One region of the Pseudomonas sp. ADAK2 TE3594 genome, then DNA from elsewhere that is predicted to be linked to it. Evidence: riboswitches for the same ligand, from Rfam matches in the RefSeq annotation. Region 1 holds a riboswitch; the other holds the start of a gene.
The links. Region 1 has a riboswitch for cobalamin ahead of cobW (cobalamin biosynthesis protein CobW). Riboswitches for the same ligand answer to the same signal wherever they lie in the genome.
Positions count from the first base shown of each region.

Region 1 (11,765 bases):
GTCGCCCCATGCTGCGCCAGACTACCGAGCTCTTCACCGGCTGGCATGGCGGTCTTGTCGGCGTAGCGGGTCAGAATCACGCTCTGTGACACGTCCGGCAAGGTCAGTTCCGCACCCAAAAGCGCCGCGCAGGCGGCGGTGGCGGTGACGCCGGGAATGATTTCGAAAGGGATGTCGAGTTCACGCAGGTAACGAATCTGCTCGCCAATCGCGCCATACAGGCTCGGATCACCGGAATGCACCCGGGCCACGTCCTGGCCGTTGGCATGGGCGGTTTTCATCAGCTCGATGATCTGTTCCAGGTGCAGTTCGGCGCTGTTGACCACCTGTTCGGCCCGGTGGCCTTCCAGCACGGCGGCGGGGACCAGGGAGCCTGCATAGATGATGACCGGGCAGCTACGAATTAGCCGCTGGCCTTTGACGGTGATCAATTCCGGGTCGCCGGGGCCTGCGCCAATGAAGTAGACGGTCATCGTCGTTTCCTGTCAGAAAAAGGGTATGGGCACGCTTCAGATGAAGATTGCTCATGATCGAAGGCGGGGATTATCGAGGATTTTACGCGGCGCTGGCCAATGCGAGGGTGGCCTGGGCGTATTTTTGTCGTGGAATCAGCAACTTTGCCGGTGCCTGAGCCAATTGTTCGGCCAGTGCCAGCGCGGCACTTTCCGCTACGCCGTAACAACCGGTGCGTTCGAACGCGATGTCCGAGTGGTGGCTGAGTTGCGGTTCATAACCGGCCAATTGTTCGCTGCTGAAATACATCAACGGCAATGCCAGCTGTTCGGCCAGTTCGATCAGGGCGGGTTCTTCGCGCTTCAGGTCGATACTGGCCAGGGCCTTGATCTCACGGAGCTCGATTTGATGGGCCTGTAATGCCTGATCAAGCAGCGCCCGCAGCGTGCTGACGGGGCAGCCGCGCTGGCAGCCCAGGCCGACCACCAGGGTCGGCGCTGCGCTGACGTCAGTCATGCGCAGTATTGGCCATCGCTTTTGCGGCGGAACAACCAGGCGCTGATCAGGCCCAGGGCCAGCCAGAACGCCATGTTGGTCAGCTGCGAAGCGATTTTGAACTGCGCTTCCAGGGCTTCTGGAGCCAGCATGGAGTGCACTTCCGGTTGTGGCGCGCCGATGACGTGCGGGACGGCCAGAATCGCCACGCCGAGGATCTTCATCAGCCAGTGGCGGCTGAACACGATCAACGCGATGCCGACAGCGGTGGAGGCGGCAGTGCCAATCCACCAGATCTGCCGTTGCGCCAGATCCGCAGCGGCAGTGCCTGGCAGCTCAGGTGGCAGGCCGAGGGTTGGCGCCAGCACGAACGTCGCATAACCGGCCAGACCCCAGAGCAGGCCCTGAGAGGTACGGCGTGGAGCGCGCAAGGTGTAGAGGCCCGCGAGCATCAGGGCGAAACCGACCGCCACCACCAGATTGCCGCCGGTGGTCGACAGCACGCGCTGCCAGCCGTCTTCCGGCTCCCAGGCTTCGGCATCGTGGGTATGAGCGGTGACAGCACCCGCGGCGTGCTCGTGGATTTCAACAGCGGCCGGCTCGGATTTTTCGTAGGTCTCGGCCTGCAAAATCAGCGGTGCAACCCAGAAGCTTTGCAGCAGGGTCAATAGCAGGGCGGCCAGCAGCCCGGTGAAACCTGCGGTTTGCGCAATACGCTTGATCATGTCAGCAGGTCTCAATGGCACGGAAAGGCGGAACTGTGACGAGTATCGTGCGCGGCGTTGTGCACCGCTTCGATGTGCGAGAAACCGGCGAAATACACAAGGCTGGCGCCAAGGATCGACGCACAAAAAGCGGCGGTCAGGCGTTGGCTCAGGGTTGTGGTGGTGCTGATCGTGCTCTTTTTATCGGTGTTGCTGCCGGTGCTGCTGATGATCGACATGGCGCTTCCCTCTGGTCTGTCAGCGGGTGAATAGAGCGCATGAAAACCTCCGCACGCCGGGGCACGCAGAGATTTCGAACAGCGCCCGCCCACCGCGGGTTTGTTATTCAGTGAACGTAAGAGTCACTTTGTGTTGCGGGCCGGTCTCCGGGCTCGCGAGGGGCAGGGCTTGCGCCGAAACCTGCAAGCATCACCTTCCCATGCCGTATGACGGGCACAGTGGATCTGACGCTTCACTCGCTTACCGTTGCGGGGGCAGCACCGGACTGACATGGCTTTAGAGTAAAGCACATGATTCACCGGTTTCCCGTTTCACCCTGTGAAGGGCACCCGTAACAAGGCGTGTAGGAGAGCATGGGCGGGGGTTGGGCGTCAATTGGCATGGGTTCTCGTTTGAGTTGATCGTTCCACGCTCTGCGTGGGAATGCAGCCCGGGACGCTCCGCGTCCCTTTCACAGCCGAACGCGGAGCGTCCGTTGAGGCATTCCCACGCAGAGCGTGAGAACGATCATCATCGACACTATTCCTGTAGGAGCGAGGCTTGCCCGCGAAGGCGTCCTGTGAGTCACCACAGATCTCTGCACGGACATTGACCCGCCCCCACACGATGCGTAGCCTTGCGCTTTCGAGGTTCTTCGGCGTCTGCCGAAGCTAAGAAGGGAACGCGGTCGATGCCGCGGCTGCCCCCGCAACTGTGAACGGTGATGTTCGCTGCCACGCCACTGCAAACCCTGGTCCATCAGGTTCGCGGGAAGGCGCAGCAAACGCCAGTCGAACGATTGGCACACCGTCAGCCAGGAGACCTGCCTCGACACAGATTCTCACTACAACCGGGCGGGGTGATCCGGTGGCGGAACTCTTGCGCGCGCACACCTGCCGCAGCGATTGTCGTCCCGTATGCCCGCCACCTTGCCAAAGGGCATCCGATGAAAACACTGGCCAAACTCCCTGTCACCATCGTTACCGGCTTCCTCGGCTCGGGCAAAACCACCTTGCTGCGCCACATGCTCGACAACGCCCAGGGCCGTCGCATCGCAGTGATCGTCAACGAGTTCGGCGAGCTGGGCATCGACGGCGAGATCCTCAAGCAGTGCTCGATCGGTTGCACCGAAGAAGAAGCCAACGGCCGCGTTTACGAACTGGCCAACGGCTGCCTGTGCTGCACGGTTCAGGAAGAATTCTTCCCGGTGATGCGCGAACTGGTCGCTCGTCGCGGCGACCTCGACCACATCCTCATCGAAACGTCGGGCCTGGCCCTGCCAAAACCGTTGGTTCAAGCCTTCCAATGGCCAGAAATCCGTAGCGCCTGCACGGTTGACGCGGTGATCACCGTGGTCGACAGCCCGGCCGTCGCTGCTGGCACTTTCGCTGCGTTCCCGGATCAGGTCGATGCCCAGCGCAAACTCGACCCGAACCTGGACCACGAATCGCCGCTGCACGAGCTGTTCGCCGACCAACTGGCCAGCGCCGACCTGGTGATCCTCAACAAGGCTGACCTGATCAGCGCTGAAGACCTGGCCCGTGTGCGCCTGGAAGTCGCTGAAGAACTGCCGCCAGCGGTGAAAGTCATCGAAGCCAGCAGCGGTCGTCTGCCACTGGACGTGCTGATCGGCCTCGGCGCCGGTTCTGAAGAACACATCGACAGCCGCCACAGCCATCACGATCATCACCACGAAGGTGAAGACGGCCACCACGATGAGCATGACCACGACGCATTCGATTCCATCTCGATCGAGCTGCCACAAGCCGACGAAAGCCTGCTGATGGATGCGCTGACTCAATTGGTGGTCCAGCACGGCATCCTTCGGGTGAAAGGTTTTGCAGCGGTGCCGAACAAACCGATGCGCCTGCTGATCCAGGGCGTGGGCACGCGTTTCGACAAGCACTTCGACCGTCAGTGGGGCGCTGAAGAAGCGCGCACCACGCGTCTCGTGTTGATCGGTCAGGATCTGGACGCCGCTGCGCTCGAAGCGCAATTGCGCGCTGCGCTCAGCGTTTAAACCATGCACCTGCTCAGGACCCAGCCCGGCGGTTTCGTGTCGGATGACAACATTGCCGACCTTGGACAAACCCCCGCCGAGCTGGTGATCCTGTGCAGCGGCGATTCCAGCCTGGCGTTGCTCGCCGAAGCGGCGCAGCAGTTGCCCGACGATTACCCGAGCGTGCGCCTGGCCAACCCGATGCAAGTGCAGAATCACGCCTCGGTCGATCTCTACGTCGACGAAGTGCTGCGCCACGCCAAAGTGATTCTGATCTCGCTGCACGGCGGCATCGCCTATTGGCGTTATGGCATTGAGCGTCTGGTGGAATTGTCCGAGCGCGGCGTGCAGCTGATTCTGGTGCCGGGGGATGATCGCCCGGACCCGGAGCTCAGTGACCTGAGCACCGTAACCGCGCAAGACCGCGACCGGCTCTGGCACTTCTTGCGTCAGGGCGGCATGGCCAACGCGCTCGACCTGTTTCGCTGCCTCGCCAATCGCTGGCTGGATCGCGACTACTCATGGTCCGAGCCGCAAACCCTGCCACGCACCGCGATCTACCACCCGCACAAAAGCCCCGCTGAGTTGAGCGATTGGCAAGCCGACTGGCAAGCTGATCAGCCGGTGGCGGCGGTGCTGTTTTACCGCTCGCATTTGCAGGCGGCGAACACCGGTTTCATCGATATTTTCTGCCAGCGTTTGCAGGCGGCGGGGTTGAACCCATTGCCGATTGCGCTGGCCAGTTTGAAAGAGCCCGGCTGCCTGACGGTGGTCGAGGACTTGCTGGATGAAGTCGAGGCAGGGGTGATTCTCAACACCACCGGTTTCGCCCAATCCAGCCCCGAAGCACCGCACCTGCGACCGTTTCGCCGCAATATTCCGGTGATCCAGGCGATCTGCGCCCAGGACAATGAACCCGGTTGGCGCGCCAGCGAACAAGGCCTCGGCCCCCGCGACCTGGCGATGCACATCGCACTGCCGGAGCTGGACGGGCGAATCATCAGTCGGCCGATCAGTTTCAAGGACCTGGCCTGGCGCAGCGAGCGCAGCCAGTCCGACGTGGTCTGCTACCGGCCGCAACCTGAGCGCATGGATTTTGTCGCCGAATTGGCGCGGCGCTGGATCGATCTGGCGCGAGTGCCCAATGGCGAAAAACGCATCGCCCTGATCCTCGCTAACTACCCGACGCGCGATGGGCGCATCGGCAACGGCGTTGGCCTCGATACTCCGGCTGCGGCATTGAACATCCTTCGTGCCCTGCACGCCGAAGGTTATCCGTTGCCGGCTGAATTGCCAAACAGCGGCACCGCGCTGATCCAGCAATTGCTCGGCGGCGTCAGCAATGACCTCGACACCCTCGACCAGCGTCCCTGCCATCAAAGCCTCGCGCTGGACGACTACTACCTGATGTTCAACGCGCTGCCCGAGGCCAATCGCCAAGCAGTTCTGGAACGTTGGGGCTCGCCCGAAAGCGATCCGATGTTCCGTGGCGGGCGAATGATGATTGCCGGTTTGCGCTTCGGCCTGACCTTCGTCGGCATTCAACCGGCCCGGGGTTATCAGGTTGACCCGAGCGCGGTCTATCACGACCCCGACCTGGTGCCGCCTCACGGTTATCTGGCGTTCCACTTCTGGTTGCGCAACACCTACGGCGCTCACGGCGTGATCCATGTCGGCAAGCACGGCAACCTCGAATGGCTGCCGGGCAAGGGCGTCGGGCTGTCGGAAAACTGCTGGCCGGATGCATTGCTCGGGCCGCTGCCGAACATCTATCCGTTCATCGTCAACGACCCGGGCGAGGGCGCCCAGGCCAAACGCCGTACGCAAGCCGTGATCATCGATCACCTGATGCCGCCGCTGACCCGCGCCGAAACCTACGGCCCGCTGCGCAATCTCGAGCTGCTGGCCGACGAATATTACGAAGCGCAATTGCTCGATCCGCGCCGCGCCCGGGAACTGCAGCGCGACATCCTGCAATTGGTGCGCGACACGCACATTGACCGCGAACTGCAACTGGACGAGAAGCTCGACAGCGATGCCGATGCGGCGATCTGGTTGCCGCGTCTGGACACGTACCTGTGCGACTTGAAGGAGTCGCAGATCCGCGATGGCTTGCACGTGTTTGGCGAGTCGCCGGTCGGGCGGTTGCGCATCGACACCTTATTGGCCTTGCTGCGTATTCCGCGCGGCGACGGTCGTGGGGCGCAATCGAGTTTGTTGCGGGCGCTGGCCAAGGCGTTTGTGTTGGGGTTTGATCCGCTGGATTGCGCGCTGGCCGAGGCTTGGGACGGTCCTCGACCGGATGCCTTGTTGTCGATCAGCGATGAAGTCTGGCGCACGGCGGGCGATACCCGTGAACGTCTTGAGCTGTTCGCCGCTCAACTGATCTCGCAGGCACTGAGCACGCCTCAAACCTTGTGGCGAGGGGGCTTGCCCCCGTTGGACTGCGCAGCAGTCCCATTTTTTGGGGCCGCTTCGCAACCCAACGGGGGTGAACCCCCTCACCACAAAGGCCCGCTCTCACAGGAGGGTGATTGGTCGGAAGTGAGCGCCATCATCGACAGCCTGCGCGAAGTCGTTGCCCCACGTCTGGACGCCTGCGGCCCGGCGGAAATGCGCGGCCTGCTGGACGCCCTCAACGGTCGATTCGTCCCGGCCGGGCCGAGTGGCGCACCGAGTCGCGGCCGTCTGGACGTGCTGCCCACCGGGCGCAATTTCTATTCGGTGGATGTGCGCAACCTGCCGACCACCACCGCGTGGCGCATCGGCTTCCAGTCTGCGAACCTGATTCTTGAGCGGCACTTGCAAGACCACGGCGATCACCTGCGTCAGCTCGGCTTGTCGGTTTGGGGCACCGCGACCATGCGCACCGGCGGCGATGACATCGCCCAGGCCATGGCGCTGATGGGCGTGCGTCCGGTGTGGGCGACTGGCAGTCAACGGGTCGACGACTTCGAGATTCTGCCGTTGAGTTTGCTGGACCGTCCACGGGTGGATGTGACCTTGCGCGTCTCCGGATTCTTCCGTGATGCCTTTGCCAACCTGATCCGGCTATTTGACGCCGCCGTGCAAGCGGTCGCCGCGCTGGATGAACCGGATGATCTCAACCCGTTGGCGGCCAAGGTCCGCGCCGAGCGGCAAGCGCTGCTGGAATCCGGGCTGGATGAAGAAGCGGCGCGGCGGCAGGCCGGCTGGCGCATCTTCGGGGCCAAACCGGGTGCTTACGGAGCAGGCGTGCAGGGCGCCATCGACGGTCGCTTGTGGCAAAGCCGCGAAGACCTGGCCGAGGTTTACCTGAACTGGGGCGGCTACGCTTACGGCGGCTCCGATGAAGGCACCGCCGCCCGCGAACAATTCGCCCAGCGTCTGAGTCAGGTGCAGGCAGTGCTGCAAAACCAGGACAACCGTGAGCACGACTTGCTCGATTCCAACGACTATTACCAGTTCCAGGGTGGCATGCTGGCGGCTGTCGAAAGTCTCAGCGGTGAAGCGGCGGCCAGTTATCACGGCGATCACAGTCAGCCGGACTTGCCGAAAATCCGCACGTTGAAGGAAGAGCTGAACCGGGTGATCCGTTCCCGTGCGGCCAATCCGAAATGGATCGACGGGGTCAAGCGTCATGGCTACAAAGGCGCGTTTGAACTGGCGGCGACAGTCGATAACCTGTTTGCTTTCGATGCCACCACGCAGTTGATCGACGATCACCAATATGCGTTGCTGGCGGACGCTTATTTGCTCGATCCGGCGACCCGGGAGTTTGTCCGCGAACATAACCCCCATGCCTTGCGCGATATGACCGAGCGCATGCTCGAGGCGCAGCAGCGGGGGATGTGGAAAGAGCCGGGCGAGTACCGCGAGGCGCTGGAGAATTTGTTGCTGGACATAGAAGAAGACGGGTAAATCTGTGGCACCGCTAACCTGTGGGAGCGTGGCTTGCCCGCGAAGAGGCCCTCACAATCAACATTGATTTCGACTGAGCGGACGCCTTCGCGGGCAAGCCACGCTCCCACAGGTACAAGGTGTGCCTGCCACCGACCATGACCGAGATTTAATAATGACCGACACCCCCCATTTCCCGCTCTCCGCCGTGGTCGGCGCCGATGATTTGAAGCTCGCGCTGTACCTGACCGCCATCGATCCGAAAATCGGTGGCGTGCTGATCGAAGGTCCACGGGGCATGGCCAAATCCACCCTGGCCCGTGGCCTGGCGGACCTGTTGGCCAGCGGTCAATTCGTCACCTTGCCCCTGGGTGCCACCGAAGAACGGCTGGTGGGCACCCTCGATCTCGACGCGGCCCTGAGCGAGGGGCGCGCACAGTTTTCCCCCGGCGTACTGGCCAAGGCCGACGGCGGTGTGTTGTATGTCGATGAAGTCAATCTGCTGCCCGATCACCTCGTGGACTTGCTGCTCGACGTGGCCGCCAGCGGCACCAACCTGATCGAGCGCGACGGGATTTCCCATCGGCATTCGGCGAAGTTTGTGCTGATCGGCACCATGAACCCGGAAGAGGGCGAGCTGCGTCCGCAATTGCTCGACCGCTTTGGCCTGAACGTCGCCCTCAGTGGCCACACCGCACCCGCCGAGCGCGGTCAGATCATCCGTCGTCGACTGGATTTCGACAGCGACCCGCAAGGGTTCTGCGCCGAATGGGAAAGCCAGCAACACGCACTGCGCGAGCGTTGCCAAAAGGCGCGCTCGGCACTGGCGAGCATTCCTCTGGACGATACCGCACTGGCGCAGATCACCGAGCGCTGCTTTGCCGCTGGCGTCGATGGCCTGCGAGCCGATCTGGTCTGGTTGCGCGCGGCCCGGGCTCACGCGGCATGGCGGGGCGCGAACGCGATCAGCGAGGACGATATCGACGCGGTCGCCGAGTTTGCCTTGCGCCATCGTCGTCGCGAACACTCGCCACCGATGTCGCACCAAGCCCCCGCAGCACAGCCCTCCAATCAGAACCCCAACCCGAGCGAAGGTCAGGGCCAGTGGGGCGAAATGCCCGCCCAGGCGCTGCCGGTCGGCGCACGACGTGAAGTGCCGAGCTGGCCAAAAAAGCCCTAGGCATTCGCCCTCGATCGGACGCGGGGGCGAATGCCAGACCCCGCGCGGGACGGCTGGGTGGCGGCAGGCAGGGCAAGCGTCACGCGGCCCGTAGTGGGTCAATCAATTGGCCCGGCACGTTGCTCAATGGCCGACCGCGTCAACGCGATGATGTGCTGTTTCATCTGCGCACCCGCAGTCCTCATGAATTATGGCTGGTGATCGTCGATGCTTCGGCCTCGACCCGGCGTCATCAGGCGTTGAGCGATGCCAAGGGCCTGCTGGCGCAACTGTTCGACGATGCCTATCGGCAGCGCGCGCGGCTGGCGTTGCTGACCGCCAGTGGTCATGTGCCGAAGTGGCAAGTGCAAGGGTTGAAAGCCTCCGCGGGCTTGCGCGACTGGCTCGACGGGCTAGGTGCCGGCGGCGGTACGCCGATGCTGGCGGCGCTGGGTGAAGCAGGGCACTGGCTGGCGGCTCGGCAAAAACGTTTTCCGGCAGAGCAGCAACGGCTGCTGTTGGTGACGGATGGGCGGGTGAAGGAATGGTCAACGTTGCCGGCGCTGAATTGCCCGGGGCTGCTGATCGACATTGAGCGCGGGCCGATTCATCTTGGCCGGGCCAAGGTGTTGGCGGCGCAGTTGCAGGTTGATTATCGGCATATCGATGAGCTGATTTCAGGTTGAGTTTTGTGCTGACAGTATTGACCCCATCGCGAGCAGGCTCGCTCCCACATTGGAATGCGTTTCCCTGTGGGAGCGAGCCTGCTCGCGATGGCATCACTTGGGTGTCGGATAATCATGTTTACCCCGTATCGCTGCCCTATGCTTTGTAAGCAAGACAATCACAGGAGTGACCCATGCGCGTTCTAGCCCGCAACGATCAGGACGATTTTCGCGTCAAAGCCTACGCTGGCACCAACGGTGTGTTGCTGGCCATCGACGTGGCCGAACCCCGTCGCAAAGGCCTGCTGGGTTTCGCCATCGAAAAACAGCAAGGCAACAAACCCTGGCTGTTTCTGTTCAACAGCCTGACCTTCCCCGGCAAGACTCATACGTTCCCCCAGTTTCACGCCACCCCCAGCGATGCCGCGCCGTTGCAGAAATTTCGCTGGGCCGATTACGCGGTCAATCCGGGTGTGACGATCCATTATCGGATTCACCTGGCCTACGGTACCGCCGATGCGCCGCAGCTGGGTGAGTTTCTGGAAGTGACGCTCACCACCGACAATGGCCTTCCAGCGGGCCAGAATGTCATCTTCAACCGGGCGGTGGCCGCGAGTCAGGCCTTCCAGCGCAAATTCGCCGACCTCGATGCGCAGCTCAGCGCCAACAAGAAACTGCCCATCGAAGAATGGCCCGACGCTCCACGGCAATGGCTGGAAAATGGTCTGCTCGCACGCTTGCTGGGGTTCATCGAGCGGGCCGAGGATGGTCAGTGGGCGCTGGACATCGCGATCTATGAATATCAGCTGAAGGTGATCGTCGATGCGGTGAACGCCGCTTTCGAGCGCGGTGTAAAGGTTCGGGTCCTGTACCACGCCCAACCCGACGAAGACACCACGGCGATGAACGAAGCCAGCCTGGAAAAAATCCCGGCGGCGAACAAGCGCGGGCGAGTCACTCACAACATCTTCCACAACAAGTTCATGGTCCTCAGCCGGCTCGACGCAGCGGGGCAGCATCAGCCCGAAGCGGTGCTCTGTGGCAGCACCAACTTCACGCCCAACGGTGTTTACCGTCAGGCCAACGTCGTGCATGTGCTGGACGACGCTCGGATCGGCGCCAGTTATCTGCAAACCTTCGAGCAGGTCTGGGCCGACCCGACGGATGTCGGCGCCACACGGGAATGGCTCACGGAACACAATCCGATGGCACCGGACCAGCCGCTGTTCGCCGGTTTTTCACCACGCTCGGGCCAGGGCGACTTGCGTGAGTTCGTCGACATCATCAACGCCGCCAAAAAAGACCTGCTGTTTGTCACCGCGTTCGCCTTGCCGGACGAAGTGCTCAACGCATTGCTCGGCCAGCCCCACGACGATATTTTGCGTTACGGCCTGCAAAACACCGTCAGCAGCATCACCGGTATCCACGCTGACCGCACCGCTCAATTTGCCGCCACCGCGTTGCTCAATACCGGCCTGGAAGGCTGGCTCAAGGAGAATATGAAAGGCCAGAAGGGCAGACTGCTGGTGCATACCAAAGCCATCGTCGTCGACTTCACCACCGACGCACCGACGATCATCAGCGGCAGCCATAACCTGAGTGAGGCGGCCAGTAACGGCAATGATGAGAACTTCCTGATCATCCGTGGCGACACCGACCTGGCCGATCGCTACGGGCTGGAACTGCTGCGCTTTTACGAGCATTACCGGTTCCGCTACTTCGCAAAAAAACTACAACTCAAACAGGTCCGGCCATTGGCGCCGGATGATAGCTGGACCGATGACTATTACCGCGAGGGCGATTTGCGGATGTTGTCGCGGTTGCGCTTTGCCGGACGATAACAGCCTGGCGGGCTTCCTGTGGGAGCGAGCCTGCTCGCGATAGCGGTAGATCAGTCAACATAGATGTTGAATGTAAGGCCCTCATCGCGAGCAGGCTCGCTCCCACAGGTTTGACCTTCGGTTATTTACCCATCGCCTGGCGGTACTGACGGGTACGCCGAGCGATGTACAACTGGTCGAGGATCAATGCCCATATCGCCGAGACTTGCGGTCTAGGCTTGCGCCCGCGGCTCAATCGATGAAGCTGGAACTTCACCACGGCCATATTCGCCAGCGCTGCCAAGGGTTTGCGTTTCCAGCGAATCGGTGGCAACTGCGGGTGACTGTTCTGGCCTGCACGCCAGCGTTTGA
Region 1 covers NZ_JBRJGV010000001.1:3,241,967-3,253,731, reverse strand. The annotation lists gene cobM (precorrin-4 C(11)-methyltransferase) at 1-473, opposite strand, end outside; gene AB7M22_RS14280 (cobalamin biosynthesis protein) at 556-969, opposite strand; gene AB7M22_RS14275 (CbtA family protein) at 966-1,673, opposite strand; gene AB7M22_RS14270 (CbtB domain-containing protein) at 1,685-1,891, opposite strand; cobalamin riboswitch at 2,013-2,240, opposite strand; cobalamin riboswitch at 2,503-2,716, shown strand; gene cobW (cobalamin biosynthesis protein CobW) at 2,818-3,891, shown strand; gene cobN (cobaltochelatase subunit CobN) at 3,895-7,770, shown strand; gene AB7M22_RS14255 (ATP-binding protein) at 7,925-8,929, shown strand; gene AB7M22_RS14250 (vWA domain-containing protein) at 9,049-9,594, shown strand; gene AB7M22_RS14245 (phospholipase D-like domain-containing protein) at 9,768-11,414, shown strand; gene AB7M22_RS14240 (NADH:flavin oxidoreductase/NADH oxidase family protein) at 11,536-11,765, opposite strand, start outside.

Region 2 (11,765 bases), 2.2 Mb from region 1:
GCGGGATGTCCGGGACCGGGAATGGCCAGGGCGCGAGGCCACTGGACAGGTCGAGCCAATCGGCTTCGGCAATGCCGTATTCAAGCGCCGCCTTGCGCAAGCGGCCACCGTGCTCAAGCATAGAATTCAGCCCCCACGCAGAGAATCAGCAGCCATAACCATACCCCGCGCTGGACCAATTGCCAGCCACGGTCGATGGAATCGGCATCCGCCGGCACGCCTTCGCCCAACTGCGGACGCTGATGCAGCTCACCGTGATAAATCGCCGCCCCACCCAACTCGACGCCCAGCGCGCCAGCACCGGCGGCCATCACCGGCCCGGCATTCGGGCTGTCCCAGGTCGGGCCCTGGGTACGCCAGCACTTCAGCGCCAGTCGGGTTTTGCCCAGCAGCGCGTAGGTCAACGCCACCAGACGTGCGGGAATGTAATTGAGAACATCATCGATCTTCGCCGCGGCCCAACCGAAACGCTCGAAGCGTTCGTTGCGATAACCCCACATCGCATCCAGGGTGTTGCTCAGACGATAAAGCACCACGCCGGGTGCACCGGCCACGGCAAACCAGAACAGCGCGGCGAACACCGCATCGCTGCCGTTCTCCAGCACCGACTCGGTGGCGGCGCGGGCGACTTCGGTTTCATCCAGTTCGCTGGTCTGACGGCTGACCAGATAACCAACGCGTTTGCGCGCCTCGATCAGATCATCACTGCGCAGGGCCTTGGCCACCGGTTCGACGTGTTCACCAAGGCTGCGCATGCCGAGGGCGCAATAGAGCACGAGAATCTCGACAATCCAACCGACATAAGGCGCCCAGGAAAGCGCGGTGGCCAGCAAGGTCAGCGGCACGACCGCCATCACCCAGGCCGTAACCCCGTGACTGCGCCAGCCACGGCCACCGGAGTTGAAACGTTGCTCGATGCGATCGGCAACACGACCGAACGCCACCAGCGGATGCCAGCGTTTGGGTTCACCCAGCAGCGCATCCAGCGCGACCGCGGCGACACTCAACAACGCCACACTCATTGACTCACTCCCCAATAATTTTCATACAGCAACTCACTGAGTGGACGCGCCTGCGCCCAACCTTCGAGTACCAACATCGGCGCCGGATAGAATTCCTTGACCGGCCCCAGGCAAAGAACGGCCAAAGGCTTGGCCCCGCTCGGTAAACCCAGCAAGTCCGCCAGCGCTTGCGGTTCGAACAGAGACACCCAGCCCATGCCCAGGCCTTCGGCGCGGGACGCCAGCCAAAGATTCTGGATGGCGCAAGACAGCGAGGCCATGTCCATTTCCGGCAACGTACGACGGCCGAAGATATGCCGCTCACGATCATCCATCAGCGCGGCGACCAGCACCTCGGCGCAGTCGTTGATGCCTTCGACCTTGAGCTTCATGAATTCGTCGGAGCGCTCGCCGAGGGCTTCGGCGGTGCGGATGCGTTCTTCTTCCACCAGCTGCTGAATCTTGCCGCGCAGTGCCCGGTCGCTGATGCGGATGAAACGCCAGGGCTGCATCAGGCCGACACTCGGGGCCTGATGCGCGGCTTCGAGCAGACGACGAAGTAACTCGGGCTCGACTGTGCCGCCGCTGAAGTGACGCATGTCGCGGCGTTCGGCGATGGCTCGGTAGACGGCTGCGCGCTCGGCTTCGGAAAATGCGTTTTCCGTCATGGCCTCTTCGCGAGCAGGCTCGCTCCCACAGTGGACCGTGTTTCTTCAGGCAACACACTCTCTAATGTGGGAGTGGGCTTGCCCGCGATGGCGGTGTCAAGGTCAGGCACAAACAGCGCGGCAATCGCCGATGGATTGGACGGGAAATAAAAGTGCACATAGGAAGCCGTCATCCGCCCCTCACGATAAACCGCCTCCGCCCCTCGCCCGCCATTGGGGCTCAAACCTCGAGCAATCGGCTCAAGCCCGGTGCTGGTCAGCGAGTGGTGATACGTGTGCCCACGCAGCAAACCTTCCGGCAATTCGACCGCCTGCAAGGCCAACGCGGCAAGACGCTTCTGCATCACCGCATCACCGGCCAGCAAGCCAACCAGTTCAGCGCGAGTGCCCTCGACATCGGTCAAGGAATCCAGCAGATACAGCATGCCGCCACACTCGGCCAGCAACGGTTTACCCGCCGCGTGGTGAGCGCGGATCGCGTTCAGCATCGGCGTGTTTTGTGACAACGCCACATGGTGCAATTCGGGGTAACCGCCCGGCAGATAGAGGCTGTCTGCCTCCGGCAACCCGCTGTCGCGGATCGGCGAGAAAAAAGACAATTCGGCGCCCATGGCCCGCAGCAAATCCAGGCTCGCGCCGTAGGTAAACGCGAAAGCTTCATCGCGGGCCACGGCAATCCGTACACCGGCCAGCAACGGTTCGGCCGCGATCATTTCAGGCGCGGCGAATTCCACGGCCGGCGGCAGCGCCACATCGCAACTGCTGGCCAGTGACTCGGCGGCCGCATCGAGGCGCAGATCGAGATCATTCAGCTCGCTGGCCTGAACCAGGCCAAGATGTCGACTCGGCAATTCGATCCCGGTCTCCCGGGACAACGCACCGTACCAGCGCAAGCCTTCAGTCAGGCTGCCTTCGAGCAACTGCGCATGCCGCACAGTGCCGACCCGGTTGGCCAGCACACCGGCAAAAGGCAAATCCGGCTGATAACGCGCAAGGCCCAGGGCCAGCGCGCCAAACGTCTGCGCCATCGCGGTGCCGTCGATCACGCCAAGCACCGGCACACCGAAGTGCCGCGCCAGGTCGGCGCTGGACGGCGTACCGTCGAACAGCCCCATGACGCCTTCGATGAGGATCAGATCGGCTTCGCCAGCGGCCTCCCACAACAGACGCCGACTTTCTTGCTCGCCGACCATCCACATGTCGAGTTGATAGACCGGTGCACCGCTGGCGCGCTCGAGAATCATCGGGTCGAGAAAGTCCGGGCCGCATTTGAACACGCGAACCTTGCGCCCCTGATTGCGATGCAAACGGGCCAGCGCGGCAGTGACGGTGGTCTTGCCCTGACCGGAGGCCGGCGCGGCGATCAGTACCGCCGGGCATTGACGATGGCTATTCATAAAGTGCAGTTCACAGCTCGACGCCTTTTTGCGCTTTGATTCCGGCCTGGAAGGCGTGCTTGATCATGCCCATTTCTGTGACGGTGTCGGCCAGCTCGATCATCTCTGGCTTGGCGCCACGACCGGTGACCACCACATGTTGCATCGGCGGACGGGCCTGCAAGTCGCTGAGCACCTGATCGAGATCGAGGTAGCCGTGCTTGAGGGCGATGTTCAACTCATCAAGCACCACGAGGCCAATGGCCGGATCACGCAGCAATTCGCGGGACACCGCCCAGGCGGCTTCGGCGGCGGCGATGTCGCGTTGGCGGTCCTGGGTTTCCCAAGTGAAGCCCTCGCCCATCACATGAAAACGCACCTGCTCCGGGAAGCGCCGGAAGAACAGCTCCTCGCCGGTGCTGGTGCGCCCCTTGATGAACTGCACGACGCCGCACTGCATACCGTGGCCCATGGCCCGCGCAAGCATGCCGAACGCCGAGCTGCTTTTGCCTTTGCCATTGCCAGTCAGCACCAGCAGCAGGCCGCATTCATTCGGGGAGTTGGCGATGCGTTCGTCGATCACCGCTTTTTTGCGCAGCATGCGCGCCAGATGGCGTTCGTCACGATCGGGGGTATCAGTCATGGGAGCTCTCCGTTGAGGCTGGATAACGGCGGGCAGGCACAAGAATAGACGGCAAGAAGCCTGGCATCGCCCGCCGTGATGCCGTTGGATGAATCAGGCCGGTCTCCGGGCTCATGAGCGGCGTTTTGCCTGACTGCGCGCCTTCCCATGTTGACATCAACACAGTGGCTCAAGGCGCAGTTTTCACTCATTTACCGTTGCGGGGGCAGCGCCGGGATCGTGACGCTTCGTCGCTTGACGATAGTCACTCACCGGCTTCCCTGTTTCACTCTGTCGGCCACCGCCACAGAGCACCTGAAACAAGCCGCGAAGGTTAGAGGGTTGGGGGTGGAGCGTCAATTGAAGACAAAGCGCGGGCGAGCGATATACTGCCGCCGATCAAATTTCTGACACCCAACTTGCACCACACTGTCAGCAGTGATATCAAAGCGCCACAACCCAACATCACAATTACAAGGGTGAGCAACATGCAAGGCATGATCATCAGCAATCCGAAGCTGGAATTCCTGCGACCGGTGCTGGAACGCTGGTTTGACTGTATCGACCGCTACAACGCTGTACGCGGCGATAACGACACACCTTATTGGTACGACGAAAAAGCCAACCTCGGCCTGCTCTCCGCCGCAGCCTGGATGGCAGAAATGGTCACCTTGCAACAAACGCCGACGCGCAAGCAGAACGAAGAAGGCGAACGCAACGGCCGCGCCGACCTGTTTATCGCCACTCCCGAAGCCACCGCCGAACAACGCGCCTACCTTCAAGCCACTCAACGCTGGCCGCGGGTCAACAGCCTGAACCTGACTCAGGCGCTGCAGGACATCACCAGCGAGGCCAAGAGGATCAGCTACGCCAGCGACCTGAAACTCGGTTGCCTGTTCGTTGCGCCGCAAAAAGCTCAGCAGAGCGCTACACCGGAAGAACTCCAGGACATGCTCGACGACCTGCAAAAGGAACCCAGCTGCGCCGTGGCCTGGTATTTCCCGTACGCCTATCGCAAGTTGCGCAATGAAGCCGGCAACTACCATCCAGGGATCGCCGTATTGTTCAAGGAAGCCCGCGGCTGACGGGTTGAACCATCGAACGTCTACGCTTCTCTATGATTACGTCAATGCATTCATAGGGAAGATCAGTAATGCGCAAACCCCATCTCGTTTTCATCATCGCGCTCGCCGGAGGGCTCGCCGCCTGTGGTGAAACCTCCAGCCTGCAAGTCTCGGACGGCACCGGACCGTCGCCCAAGCTGCCGGAACCGAATAAAACCCTGATCCCGACGGTGAACATCGCCCCGGCAATCGGCTGGCCTGAAGGCAAGAAACCCGTCGCCGCGGCAGGGACTCAAGTGGCGGCGTTTGCCGAAGGCCTCGATCATCCGCGCTGGCTCTACGTATTACCCAACGGCGATGTGCTGGTGGCCGAAACCAACGCGCCGCCCAAACCCGATGATGGCCAAGGCATTCGCGGCTGGGTCATGGGCAAAGTCATGGGCCGCGCCGGTGCCGGCGTCCCCAGCCCGAACCGCATCACCCTGCTGCGGGACAAGGACCACGACGGCGTCGCCGAAACCCGCATGGTATTCCTGGAAAACCTCAATTCGCCCTTCGGCATGACCCTGGTCGGCAATGACCTGTACGTCGCCGACACTGATCGCCTGCTGCGTTTCCACTATGAAAACGGTGAAACGGCGATCAAGTCGCAGCCGATCAAGGTGGTCGACCTGCCGGGCGGTACGCTGAATCATCACTGGACCAAAAACGTCATCGCCAGCAAGGATGGCAGCAAGCTGTACGTCACCGTGGGCTCGAATAGCAACGTCGGTGAAAACGGCATGGATCAGGAGGAAGGCCGCGCGGCGATCTGGGAAGTGGATCGCGCCACCGGCAATCATCGGATCTTCGCCTCGGGGATTCGTAATCCAAACGGTCTGGCCTGGGAGCCTCAGAGCGGCGCACTGTGGACCGCCGTCAACGAGCGTGACGAAATCGGCAGCGACCTCGTGCCGGACTACATCACCTCAGTGAAGGACGGCGGGTTCTACGGCTGGCCTTACAGCTATTACGGCCAACACGTCGACATTCGCGTCGAGCCGCAAAAACCCGATCTGGTGGCCAAGGCCATCGCCCCGGACTATGCGGTGGGGCCACATACCGCGTCACTGGGCCTGACATTTGCCGAAGGCAGCAAACTGCCCGCGCCGTTCACTCAAGGTGTATTCATCGGCCAGCATGGCTCGTGGAACCGCAAGCCACACAGTGGCTACAAAGTGATTTTCGTGCCGTTCAGCGCCGGCAAACCGACCGGGCAACCGGTGGATGTGCTCACTGGCTTCCTCAACGACGAGGAAAAAGCCATGGGCCGGCCGGTGGGCGTGGTGATCGATCAGCAAGGAGGCTTGCTGGTGGCGGATGATGTCGGGAACAAGGTGTGGCGCGTTTCAGCAGCCAAGTAATCAGCTCTGACCGTAGGAGCGAGGCTTGCCCGCGAAGGCGGCAGCACAGTCAACATTGATATCGACTGACACACCGCTTTCGCGGGCAAGCCTCGCTCCTACAGTTTTTGCACAGCGTCAACCTGTCGCCCAGCGCGAGTCATCCTTCAAGCGAGCGATCATGACAACTTCCGCTACGGATTATGTGCCAAGTGCTCAGGTTGCAAGACGCGCTTGGCGCTCAGGTAGGCTTTCTGCCAGTAAGCCTTGGACAAGCTGTCCAGCTTGACCGTGCCGCCCGTGGCTGGCGCGTGGACGAAGCGGCCTTCGCCGACGTAGATCCCGGCGTGGCTGACCTGGGAACCACCATTGGTGGCGAAGAAAATCAAGTCACCGGTTTGCAGGCCTTCCTTGCCGACACTAGGAGCCTGCATGCCGATCATCTCGCGGGTGGAGCGCGGCAAGGAAATGCCGGCGACATCGCGATAGACGTAACCGATCAGACCGCTGCAATCGAACCCGGAATCCGGTGTGTTGCCGCCCCAGCGATAAGGCGTTCCCACCAGACCCAGCGCGCGAAACAGTACGTCTTCTGCCGCAGGGGAAAAGGCTTGGGAAGGACCGAAAACAATCGGAGCGCGGACCACCGGCGCAGGTGGCGGTGTGCGGCTGGCGCAGGCGCTGAGCAGCGCTGCGAAGAACATGAGTGCGAGGCGGGCCGACATCGTCATAAACAGAACATCCTGATCTGGCTGCGGCTTTTTCCACCGAAAGGGCAGAAAAGAAAACCGCCTGCGCAGAACGCAGGCGGTTTGCCATCAATATTAGATCAGGATTCTAGCGGCTACGCGGCAAACTTCAAGTAAGACTTTAAGTTCGCCTTACAAACTGTCCGCTTACTTGCGTGCCGTGACGATAGCCGGGGCCGTAGTCGGCGCCATCGCGAGTGCGCGCTTGGCTTCGATGAAGGTCTTGCTCCAGTAGCTGTCGCCCAGGCTATCGATCCGCACACCACCGCTTTTGCGGCTGCTGGAGTGGATGAACTGGTTATCACCCAGATAGATCCCGGCGTGACTGACACGACCGCGACGGCCATTGGTGGCGAAGAACAGCAGGTCACCCGGCTTGAGGGCGCTGCGAGCAACCAGAGGAGCGTCAACGTTGATCATTTCGCGAGTGGAGCGCGGCAGGTTCATGCCGGCCTCTTCACGAAACAGATAACCGATGAAGCCGCTGCAGTCGAAACCGGCCTCGGAGGTGCCACCGAAACGGTAACGGGTACCGATCAGGGACATGCCACGTTCGAGGATGCTGTCGGCCAGAACCGGAAGCTGGTACGACTTGCCGCCGGCGAAGTCTGCCAGTTCTTTATCGGTGGCCAGCTCTTCCTGGAAAAGAACGGAAGAAGACTGAGCGGTAACTGAATTTGAAACCTGCTGTTTTGGCTCTTGCTGGGACACTGGAGAGTGAGCAGCGCAACCGAACAACAGGGTGACGAGTGCGAGAGGCACGAGGGGTGCGAAGCGATTTAGCATGGGCACGACCGTGGCTGATAGTTTCTAAAGAAGCCGCGACTATGCCCGCTATCAACCTCATTTGCAAATTCAATCGATCTTTATGTGACTTATCAGTTTCTCGTTTACATCTAAGCGCTTAAGCCCATTTTGAACCTTTGCGCAGCCTGCCCTCTTGCAGGAAAGCGGATTTGTTGACGCCTGGAATATGCCGGAACCCGCGTAAAACCTGGGTTTGATCAGGTCTTTTACCAACCAAGGGTTTCTTTCAGGAACGGGATTGTCAGCTTGCGCTGGGCTTGAAGGGAGGCCTGATCGAGGCGTTCAAGCAGCTCGAAAAGTGCACTCATGCTGCGGGTACCGCGAGTCAAAATAAAATGCCCGACTTCGTCCGTCAGGTGCAGGCCGCGACGGGATGCGCGCAACTGCAAGGCACGCAATTTGTCTTCGTCAGAGAGTGGCCGCATCTGGAAGATGAGTGCCAGTGTCAGCCGCGACTTGAGGTCTGCCAGCTTCACCGGCAGTTCGCGCGGGGATGTCGAGGCGGCGATCAGCAGACGCCGGCCGCTGTCACGCAGACGATTGAACAGATGGAACAGCGCCTCTTCCCAATCCGCCTTGCCAGCGACCGCCTGCAGATCGTCCAGGCAGACCAGTTCGTATTGTTCGAGGTTGTCGAGGATTTCGATGCCACGGTCCAACAACTCGGCCAACGGCAGGTACACCGCCGGCTCCCCCAGTTGTTCGAAGCGCAGACACGCCGCCTGCAACAAATGCGTGCGCCCTACCCCGTCCTTGCCCCAGAGGTAAATCAGGCTTTCCGTCCAGCCGGCGTCGGCTTCGCAGAGCCGCTCGACATAGCCGAGTGCAGCGGCATTGGCGCCTGGGTAGTAATTGATAAAGGTAGCGTCATCACGCAGACGCACACCTAGGGGCAGCTGAATCGGTTTCATGCTGACTGAACAGTTCCAAAGGAACCGTTAGTGGCCTCTGTGTAAAGTTTGCGAAGTTTATACCCGTGAGGCTGACCGCACAATGCGACAGACCACAAGCAAAATCAAAGGTTTGCGTTAACCAGGTTCTTTGGCGGCGCATGTGACAGCCACACGAGGGATACGGGCAAACCTGGCACGAAACCAGACTGCCCGCTACGAGCGATCAAAAAACCTTATGGCTCAAGTTCGTCGGCACCGCCGTAGATATCCGAGTCCTTATACAAATCGTGTACGTGACGCACCAGGACCATGATCACCGCCGCCACCGGCAACGCCAGCAACACACCGGTAAAACCAAACAGCTCGCCGCCGGCCAGGATCGCGAAGATCACCGCCACCGGGTGCAGGCCGATCCGGTCTCCCACCAGCAACGGCGTCAGGACCATGCCTTCCAGCGCCTGGCCGACCATGAACACCGCGACAATACCGATCATGGGATACAAATCGCCACCGAACTGGAACAGACCGGCAATCAATGCCGCGCCAATCCCGATGACGAACCCCATGTACGGCACGATCGCCGCCAACCCGGCAATCAGACCGATCAACAGCCCCAGCTCCAGCCCGACGATCATCAAGCCTGCGGCATAGATCACGCCCAGCGCCAGCATCACCAGCAACTGCCCGCGCACGAATGCCCCGAGCACCTCATGACATTCTCCCGCCAGGGACATCACGCGCTCTTCACGATCACGCGGCAGCAGGCTGCGGATCTTGGCCATCATCAGGTCCCAGTCGCGCAGCAGATAAAAACTCACCACCGGAATCAACACCAGATTGGCCAGCCAGCCAATCAGTGCAAGACCTGAAGCCGTCGCCTGACTCAGCACCACGCCGACAATGTCGGTGGTCTGGCCCATGTGCTCGCTGATCGCCGCCTTGAGCTTGTCGAATTTCCAAAAATTATCCGACAGCCCAAATTTCGATTGCGCCCACGGCAATGCGGTGTGCTGCAACCAATCGAGCATCTGCGGCGCCAGTTCGTACAAGCGAAACAGCTGCTTGGCGAGCATCGGCACCAACACCAACAGCAAGGTCGTGAAGATCAAGGTAAACAACGCGAACACCGCCACCACACCCCAGGTCCGCGACAGGCCGTACTTCTCCAGCCGATCCACCAGCGGGTCGAACAGATAGGCCAGCAACAGCGCCACCAGGAACGGCGTCAGGATCGGGTGCAACAGGTAAACAAACGCGCAAAGCAGGACCACCCCACCGAGCCAGAACCAACGCCGTGTATCGGCCATGTACCACTCCTGCTTCTATATAAAGAAAAACTACCAGCGAAAACGTAACTGCGGTGTCGGTGCCGGGGCCGGCGCCGCGACCGGTGTCGAGCCAGCCGCCACGGGCTGAACAGGCGCAGTGGGGGCCGGCGCTTCACCGGCCGGAATTTCCTGCAACTTGGCCAAAGACAACTGCGCCCGCAGTTGCTCGGGGCTGCCGTTGACCCGATAAATCACGCGGTCACCGTCGACACTTTGCAAACGTGCGCCAAAAGGCTCCAGCAAACGCCCGAGCGTCGCATAACGCTCCAGACTCATCCCCTGCACTTCCAGCAATTGCTCGCTCGATGCTCCCGGCTTGGCGACAAAACGCGGCGCCAAGCGTTGGCTGACCGCCAGCATCACCGCATCGGCCAGCGCGGCGGTATCGGCACCCTGCACGCTACCGGCTTCTTTCTGATCGCCCAACCACAAACGCCACTTGGCTTGCCATTGGCCACCCTCTTCACGGGCATGCACCGCCAGCAAGGCATCGGCATTGTAACGGTCGGATGCCCCTTGCAGCGGTGCAGGGTCTGCACTTTCCAGATTCGGCGCAGTGGCGACAATCTGCTCATTCAGGTCCGCCAGTGGCAAACGCAGCGGCAGCCCACGATGCTGAGCCGCTCGACGCAGTGGCGTAGCGCTGGCCTGACCATCGCCGACCAGGCTCGAACCTTCGGTGGATTCGTTCAACCACCAACCAAGAATCGATGGCCGGTTGGCACCCCACACGGCCAACCCGGCACGCCGCAAGGCCTGTTCGGTGGTGGCTGGATCGAAATCGACCTTCAACACCTCCGGCGGCCCGGCGTCATAACCGAACTGACTGATGATCTGCTGAGGGTCTTTTCGCACGGTCGCCAGCCCCGGGCTCTGCGCCGCCTTGGGGTCGCCGGTCAGGCGCAACACCAACGTATCCAGCGCCCGCTGAGTCGCCTGATCGCGCTCCTCCGGCGTCTGGCTGCTGACAGGCTCGCGCACTTGATAGAGGCCTTTGACGGTTTCGGCATGACTGGTCAGGCTAACCATGGATAAACAGCCCGCGAACAAGAATTTAAGAAAACGCATAAAAAGATTCCTGACGACAAGAGCGGCTGGAACAGACCGCGTGAAGATGATTGAACCAGGGGTCTGTTGACCACACGTTCAAGCAAAACATTCACCCGATCACGGTAAGTTTTCGCACTGTCATAACGATAGACGGTTAACGTCGATACCTTATACAGCCATCCGGGACGTCACCAACACGGGCAATATCGGTTTTTTTAACGCGATATGCCCCTGCCCGTCGGCACGAGGATGGCCGCTGCCCCTCAAGCCTGATAAAATCGCGCGCCTTCGCAGACCGGCAACAGCCGGGCACCCTGAAATTCGCCGATGGCACACGCCTTCGTCTGTTTCGGCGGTCCCACTGGACTCGGTCGTTACCCCTGAATCCCCCCTAAAGGCCTGGATCATGAGCAAGCAACCCTCCCTGAGCTACAAGGACGCCGGTGTAGACATCGACGCCGGTGAAGCATTGGTCGAACGCATCAAGAGCGTCGCCAAGCGCACTGCGCGCCCGGAAGTCATGGGCGGCCTGGGCGGTTTCGGCGCCCTCTGCGAAATCCCGGCCGGTTACAAGCAACCGGTACTGGTCTCGGGCACTGACGGCGTCGGCACCAAACTGCGCCTGGCGCTGAACCTGAACAAGCACGACAGCATCGGCATCGATCTGGTTGCCATGTGCGTGAACGACCTGGTGGTCTGCGGCGCCGAGCCGCTGTTCTTCCTCGACTACTACGCCACCGGCAAACTGAACGTCGAAACCGCGACCCAGGTCGTGACCGGCATCGGCGCTGGCTGTGAACTGTCCGGCTGCTCCCTGGTCGGCGG
Region 2 covers NZ_JBRJGV010000001.1:1,070,319-1,082,083, reverse strand. The annotation lists gene cobD (threonine-phosphate decarboxylase CobD) at 1-121, opposite strand, end outside; gene cbiB (adenosylcobinamide-phosphate synthase CbiB) at 114-1,022, opposite strand; gene bluB (5,6-dimethylbenzimidazole synthase) at 1,019-1,669, opposite strand; gene AB7M22_RS04855 (cobyrinate a,c-diamide synthase) at 1,666-3,066, opposite strand; gene cobO (cob(I)yrinic acid a,c-diamide adenosyltransferase) at 3,077-3,688, opposite strand; cobalamin riboswitch at 3,768-4,001, opposite strand; gene AB7M22_RS04845 (hypothetical protein) at 4,156-4,752, shown strand; gene AB7M22_RS04840 (PQQ-dependent sugar dehydrogenase) at 4,821-6,134, shown strand; gene AB7M22_RS04835 (C40 family peptidase) at 6,308-6,844, opposite strand; gene AB7M22_RS04830 (C40 family peptidase) at 7,010-7,648, opposite strand; gene hda (DnaA regulatory inactivator Hda) at 7,876-8,580, opposite strand; gene AB7M22_RS04820 (AI-2E family transporter) at 8,796-9,869, opposite strand; gene AB7M22_RS04815 (DUF2066 domain-containing protein) at 9,900-10,958, opposite strand; gene purM (phosphoribosylformylglycinamidine cyclo-ligase) at 11,347-11,765, shown strand, end outside.
Region 2: linked by a shared signal. The riboswitch ahead of cobO (cob(I)yrinic acid a,c-diamide adenosyltransferase) and the one ahead of cobW (cobalamin biosynthesis protein CobW) in region 1 are both predicted to bind cobalamin.